Regions from separate parts of the Myceligenerans halotolerans genome, predicted to be linked through region 2. Evidence: riboswitches for the same ligand, from Rfam matches in the RefSeq annotation. Region 2 holds a riboswitch; each other region holds the start of a gene.
What was found. Region 2 has a riboswitch for cyclic di-AMP ahead of ACYVK5_RS01370 (C40 family peptidase). Riboswitches for the same ligand answer to the same signal wherever they lie in the genome.
Positions count from the first base shown of each region.

Region 1: linked by a shared signal. The riboswitch ahead of ACYVK5_RS15825 (C40 family peptidase) and the one ahead of ACYVK5_RS01370 (C40 family peptidase) in region 2 are both predicted to bind cyclic di-AMP.
Region 3: linked by a shared signal. The riboswitch ahead of ACYVK5_RS17205 (C40 family peptidase) and the one ahead of ACYVK5_RS01370 (C40 family peptidase) in region 2 are both predicted to bind cyclic di-AMP.

Region 1 covers NZ_BAAGRL010000023.1:94,831-97,087, forward strand. The annotation lists gene ACYVK5_RS15820 (NAD(P)-dependent oxidoreductase) at 1-77, opposite strand, end outside; gene ACYVK5_RS15825 (C40 family peptidase) at 300-1,157, opposite strand; cyclic di-AMP (ydaO/yuaA leader) riboswitch at 1,155-1,303, opposite strand; gene ACYVK5_RS15830 (mycothiol transferase) at 1,501-2,028, shown strand; gene ACYVK5_RS15835 (amino acid ABC transporter ATP-binding/permease protein) at 2,082-2,257, opposite strand, start outside.
Region 2 covers NZ_BAAGRL010000004.1:89,093-91,349, reverse strand. The annotation lists gene ACYVK5_RS01375 (hypothetical protein) at 1-582, opposite strand, end outside; cyclic di-AMP (ydaO/yuaA leader) riboswitch at 760-968, shown strand; gene ACYVK5_RS01370 (C40 family peptidase) at 971-1,693, shown strand; gene ACYVK5_RS01365 (TrkH family potassium uptake protein) at 1,905-2,257, shown strand, end outside.
Region 3 covers NZ_BAAGRL010000025.1:129,942-132,198, forward strand. The annotation lists gene ACYVK5_RS17200 (winged helix-turn-helix transcriptional regulator) at 1-92, shown strand, start outside; gene ACYVK5_RS17205 (C40 family peptidase) at 340-1,170, opposite strand; cyclic di-AMP (ydaO/yuaA leader) riboswitch at 1,174-1,352, opposite strand; gene ACYVK5_RS17210 (substrate-binding domain-containing protein) at 1,547-2,257, opposite strand, start outside.

The DNA.
Region 1 (2,257 bases), on a different contig from region 2:
AGGGCCTGCCGTACGTCGTCGTCCAGGTACTGCCGGAACCCGAGATCGAACGCGACGTCGGGCAGGAGAATCTTCACGCGGGGACTGTAGCGTCCGGAGCCGGCCGGGCGCTTGTGCATCGCGTCATCGAGACATACCGACCGGCTGTCCGACGGGCGACCAGGACGTCGAGCCCTGATCTGCCGAACAGCCGGCCGGGACGAATGCCTCCCGCCGGCGCCGACCACGCCATCTCGGTCGGTGGGATCGCAGCCATCGACCAGAACGACGTGGTCGCGTGCCGGCCCTCGGGTGAGCGCTCAGGCGACCCGGACGAACGTCGGGTTCGACTGCCACATCGTCGTGTAGCGCAGCGGCGTGCCCGGCTGCACGGCCTCGACGATCATGCCGTTGCCGGCGTACAGGGAGACGTGGCCCGAGGTCCACACGATGTCGCCGGGCTGCGGGTCCGAGACGACGGTTCCGGCGTAGCGCAGGTCGCCCGACGTGCGGGGCAGGTTGGTGACGCCCAGCTGGCCGTACACGTAGGTGATCAGGCCGGAGCAGTCCAGGCCCTCCGACGGGGTGGACCCGCCGAGCACGTACGGCGTGCCGACGAGCTCCATCGCCAGGTTCACGGCCTGCTGGCCCGTCGCGGAACCGGTCGAGGTGGACGTGGTGGCCTCGGCGGCTGCCGTGGCCTCCGCCTCCGCCTCGGCTGCGGCCTGGGCCTCCAGCTCCGCCTGGCGCTGTGCCTCGAGCTCGGCCTGGCGCTGCTTCTCGAGCTCCGCCTGGCGCTCCTCCTCGGCGATGCGCTTCGCCTCGGCCTTGCCCTCAGGGGTCTCCGCGTACGGGGTGACCTTGATGGTGCTCGTCTCGACGACGGTCTCGGCCTGCGGGGAGACCTTGACCTGGCTGACGAGTTCGTCGGCCAGGGCGTCGGCGACGCGGGCGTCGGCCTTGCCGTAGTCGACGGTCTGCTTGCTGTTCTCGGCGGCAGGGGCCGCGCCCGCACTCGACGAGAACACGGACGCGAGCATGCCACCCGTGACGGCGGCGATGGCGCCCGTCCTGGCGGCGGCCTCACTCACGCCGGTCAGGGGGGTGATGGTGGGGCGCTCCGCGCGGTGGCGACCGCGACGGGACGGACGGCTGGTTTCGGGCGTGATCGTAGCCACTTTCTCCTCCGACGCCTGCGAGGTGAGCTGTCGGGTTCGGATGGGAGATCACCCGGCCTCCCGAAGGAGGCTTCACCCCAAGGGCCGTGGCCCGTACTACCTGGTTCCCCCGTCCCCGCCATGTTTTCGCTGGGCAGATCCGGTGGCGGGGCTCGGCGGCCGGATCCGGAGCCGCGGTCTGGGTCCGCGGCTCGGTGATGACAGTACAGAGGATCGCGCCGGATGTCACGAATTGGTTACGCGAAGGTTTTCGCCTGCATGTCGGACGCGTGCGAAACGGTGTGTCATCGCAGGTCATGCCGGCAAAATGCCGCCCGCTCCCGGAATCTCCTATGGTGGCGACATGCCGCTCTCCGACGTCGAACCGCGTGTGGATTCCCCTGACCCCGCCGAGCAGTTCGTGGCGTACCTGGACTACTACCGGGGCGTGGTCGAGCGCAAGGCCCGAGGTCTGGGCCCCGCAGGGCTCGCCGAACGTCCGCTGGAGTCCGGGTGGTCGCCGCTGGAACTGCTTGTGCATCTCGTGCACATGGAACGGCGGTGGTTCGTGTGGGGGTTTCTGGCGGAGGGCGTGTCCGAACCGTGGGGTGACCACGCCGGCGGGGACCCGCACGGGCCGTGGGCGGTCCCGGCGGGCGACGCGGACCTCGACGACTGGCTGCGGCGCCTGCACGACGGCGGCGCCCGGACCAGGCAGGTTCTGGCCGCCCACGACCTGGCCGAGCGCGGCGCGACCGGCGGCCGGTTCACCTCGGGCGAGACGCCGCCCACGCTGCTGTGGATCGCGTTCCACGTGCTCCAGGAGTACGCCCGGCACGCGGGCCACCTGGACGCGGCACGAGAGCAGATCGACGGCATGACGGGGGAGTGACGGCGCGGTCCGGGTCCGGCGCGCGGCTGCGTCCGGCGCGGGTCCGCCCGGCGTCAGCCGTGGAGCGTGAGGCTGATCTCGTGGTCGGCCAGGCCCGCCGGGACCGGGCGGTGCGTCGCCAGGACGACGGCGGTCCCGGTGGCGCGGGCATGCTCGGCGAGGACACGGACGACGTCGTCGGCCGCCTTCGCGTCGAGATGCTCGGCCGGCTCGTCGACGAGCAGGGCGT
Region 2 (2,257 bases):
CCCCTGCGGGACGGCCGAGTGCCCGGGCAGCAGCCCCCACAACCATCCGTCGGCGAGCACGACCGGCAGAGCGAACGCCGCCGCGCGCACCGGAGCCGGGGCCAGCGCGGCCAGCAGACCGAGCACCAGGCCCAGGACCGTCCCGCACACGGCGATGGCCAGCAGGGCGTCGGCCTTGGCCTCGTCGGCCCCGTCGGCCGCATTGACCTGCCACCAGGCGCCCCCGCCCGCGGCGGCGAGCGCCAGCAACGTCCCGCACACAGCGGCCACGGCCCCGCCTCCGCGGTGCCGCGCGAGCCGCGCGCTCGCCCCGGCCAGCACCCCTCCGATGACGCTCATCGTGACCAGGGAGGCGACGGCATCCTCGGCCGCGAGCGGTATCGGCGTGAACGCGTCGATCTCTTCGAGCGAGGCCGACTGGATGCCGAGGGCCTGGGACACCTCGTGCAGGATCCATGGCAGGAAGCCGACGGCCCACCAGAGGACGGCGCTGATCGGCAGGATCCACCATCCGGAGACCCGTGCGGGGAGGTCGTTCGACGTGAGCGTTGCGGTCACCGTGTCGGTCGCGCCGTTGGACATGGCGCGCACCGTAGCGGAACCGGCGTGACAGGTGTCGCCGAACCGGGTGAAATTTCCGGCAAAAATGGCCATCCTGCGCCGATTCCCACTCTGCGTGACACGTTCGTGACTTTTCCGCCGAAGGTGTGTACCTTGAGTCACGCTTCGCCTGAACGGGTGAAGTCACGAGGCGGACGCCGAGCCCTGCCACCGCATCGTGACCCAGGATGACCATGGCAGGGACGGGGGAACCATCTCCGGACGGTGGACCGGCGGAACTCGCAGGAGTTCCGAAGGGCCGACGTCCTAGGGGTGAAGCCGAGCAGGACCCCCACATCTGCTCGGCCGGGTGAGCATCTCCCACCCGAACCCGACAGCTCACTTCGTAGGCGGGTACAGGAGAACAACGGTGACCAACGCCACCCAGCGCGGACGCCATCGCGCGGACCGCAAGGCCACAACCCCCCTCACGATCATTGCCCGCACCGCCTCCGAGAACGCGAGCACGGCCGCTCGCCGCGGTGCCCTGGCCGTCGCCGCCGGCGGTGTCCTGGTCTCGACCTTCGCCACGACCTCCCACGCCGCCCCGGCATCCAGCGACGTCAAGACCTCCGCGAAGATGGACGGCCTGAACCTGGACGCGCTCAAGGAGACCGCCGGCCAGGCGGTCGGTCAGGCCGGGATGGTCTCGGTCGGACACAACGTCAAGCTCGACGTGGAGGGTGCCACCGTCACCGCCGACGGCAGCACCAAGGTCGAGGGACTCGTCGAGGTGACCCCGGCGCCCGAGCCCCCGCCCACGCCGCTCAACATCCAGATCACGAACACGGCCTACAACTACCTCTCGGGTGCGTACGTCTGGGGCGGTTCCACCCCCGGCGCCTTCGACTGCTCGGGCTTCATCCAGTACGTGTACGGCCTGTACGGCATCCCGCTGCCGCACTCCTCCTCGGCGATGCTCAACTCCGGCTACCAGGTCTACGACCCGCAGCCCGGCGACATCGTCTGGAGCCCCGGGCACGTGGCCCTGTACGCGGGCAACGGGATGGTCATGGAGTGGTACCAGACCGGGCTTCCCGGCCGCTACACCGAGATGTGGCAGAACAACCCCGTCTTCATCCGCGTCATCTGACACCTGTGGCCTGACGCGGTCGCGTCCGGCACGCATACTGCATCGCGAGCGCCGCGGCGCCGTCGGCTCCTCTGCCTGACGGTCCGCGGCGCTCGTCGTCGTCCCGTGTTCACCGGCGTCCCGCATCGGCATCGCCCGGCATCCGGTGGACGACGGCGGCACGCCGGGTCGGTCGTCCACCTGCCGTCGGCCGCGACTAGAGTCGTGACTCGTGCGATACAGCGAGTCCCGCCCCTCGCGGGAAGTGAGCAGCGCCGCGGCGCTCCGTCGTCGTCCCGGGCAGATGGTCACGCTCGGCTTCCTGGCCACCATCGCCGTCGGGACGCTGCTGCTCTCGCTGCCGATCGCCGCCGAGGGTGAGCGCGCGACGTTCGTCGAGGCACTGTTCACGGCGACGTCGGCGACGTGCGTGACGGGGCTGATCGTCACCGATACGCCGGTGTTCTGGTCCGGCTTCGGCGAGGCCGTGATCGCCGTGCTCATCCAGATCGGCGGGCTCGGCGTGATGACCCTGGCCTCCCTGCTCGGCATCCTGCTGACGCGCAGACTGGACCTGAGTTCGCG
Region 3 (2,257 bases), on a different contig from region 2:
TCATCGACGCCCTCCTGCGCTGGGCGTCGTCGAACATGGACGACGTGCGGGCGGCGCGGGAGAGGTTCGACGACGAGGCGGGGGAGGGCTGACGGTCTCCGCCTCCCGCCCGCGCGAGGGCGCGGGGTCCGCTGCGCGCTCTCGATCGACCCGGGCGCCCGGCATCGGCCGGGGTGGCCCGGAGCGGCGCTCGGGGACCGCGTCGTGGTTCACGCCGCCGCTGACGGCGGCCGTCGGCGCGGCGCTCGCGTTCGTCGCGGCGAGTGACCCGCATCAGAGCCCACGAGGGCCCGCACCGTCGTGGTGCGGGCCCTCGTGGTGGAGCGTGGTCGGCCGGTGTCAGCCGACGCGGATGAAGGTCGGGCTCGACTGCCAGATCTTCGTGTAGCGCACGGTCTCGCCCGGGACCGGGGCCTCGACCTGCATGTCGTCGCCCGCGTAGATGGCGATGTGGCCGGGGGACCAGATGAGGTCGCCCGGCCGGGCCTCGGCGGCGGAGACCACGGTGCCGGCGTAGCGCTGCTCCGAGGAGGTGCGCGGCAGGGTGACGCCGACCTGGGCGTAGACGTACGACGTGAACCCGGAGCAGTCGAACCCTGCGGGGGTCGAGCCGCCCCAGACGTACGGCACGCCGAGGTACTGCATGGCGATGGAGACCACCTCGGAGCCGGCGGCGGTGGCCGGGACGGCCTTCTCGACCGGCTCGGCGGGCTGCTCGGTGGCGGCGGGGGCCTCCTCCTCGACGGGCTCTGCGGCCTCGACCGGCTCCGGCTCCGGCTCGGGTTCTGGCTCAGGCTCCGGCTCGGGTGCGGGCGTCACCTTGATCGTCCCGGTCTCCAGGGTGAGCCTGCTGTCGGCAGCCACTCGGACGGCGGGGGCGGCGGCCACGTCCTGCGCAGCCACATCTTGCGCGGCCGCGTCCTGCGCGGCCGCGGCCTCGACGGACCCCGTCACGGCCTGGAGCTCGGCGGTGGTCGGGCCGGCGTCGGCCGCCGGCGCCGCATCCGAGGGGATGCTGAGCAGGGAGACGGCCAGACCTGATCCGGCGACGACGAGCGCGCCACGGCGCGCGACGCCGGAGATGCCGCGTGCGGCGGCACGGGTGAGCGGGGTCAGCGGGGTGAGGGGATTTCGGGCAGCGCGATGGCGCCCGGGCGTGCGAGTGGTCACGTGTGGTTCTCCCGGCGCCTGCGAGGTGAGCTGTCGGATTCGGATCGGAGAGTGACCCGGCCGCACTACCCGTGCGGCTTCACCCCAAGGGCGCCGATGGCGCCCGCTTGCGTTGGTTCCCCCGCCCCTGTCATCTGGTTTGCAGATCCCGGGGCGGTGACAGGGTTCGGCGTCCGCCTCGAGCGCTCACGGAGTGCCGTGAGCGGGACCGACCGTAACCCTGGCGGGCCGGGAAGTCACAATCGGGTCACGGGTTCCGAGTCCGCCCAGGTATGACTTGACCGGATTGTTCTCCATGGGATAAGTCACACCGCGACGTCGAGCGGGGCCGGCCGTCATCACGCGGGCCGGGGGCGGCGCCCGGAGTTCGCCCAGTTCACAGCTCACCCATGAGGTCGAAGTCGAACCCGTCGGCCCGGGCGATGTAGAGGCGGTGCTCGGCGTGGTTGCCCTGGAACCGCATCGGACCGCGCGGGCCTTCGTACACGACGCCGTCCACCGACCGGTCGGTCGCGGCCACCGCCGCGCTCCCGGCCCGCTCGATGATGGTGCGCAGCGCGAAGATGCCCTCGTAGCAGGCCTCGGCCGCCGCCCCGACCGCGGGGGCGTGCACGCCGTGGTGGGCCGTGTAGCGCCCGATCAGGTCGAGCGCCCCGCCTGTCGCCAGGCTCCGGAACCAGCCCCCGGTCGAGTAGAGGTTCTCCGTCCCGCCGGCGCCGCTGCCCATGAGCATGTTCTCCTCCATGAGCGTGCTCAGGCGCACGATCCGCTCGTCGAGACCCTGCCGGGCGAACACCCGGTTGAACCGGACCGCGTTCTGCCCGACCATCAGCATCAGCACCCCGTCGGCACGCGACGCCTCGACGTCGTGCACCACGGCGCCGAGCTGGGCGGCGCTCGCCCCCTGCTCGTTCAGGAACCGGGCGCCGGCGAACTCCACCCCGAGCGACGAGACCTGCGTGGACAGCGCCTGGAACGTGCGCCTCGGCCACGCGTAGTCGTCGCCGACCACATACCAGTTCCGGACACCGAGTTCTGCCCGGAGCCGCGAGATGGCGGGGAACAGCTGGGCTGACGGGACCTCCCC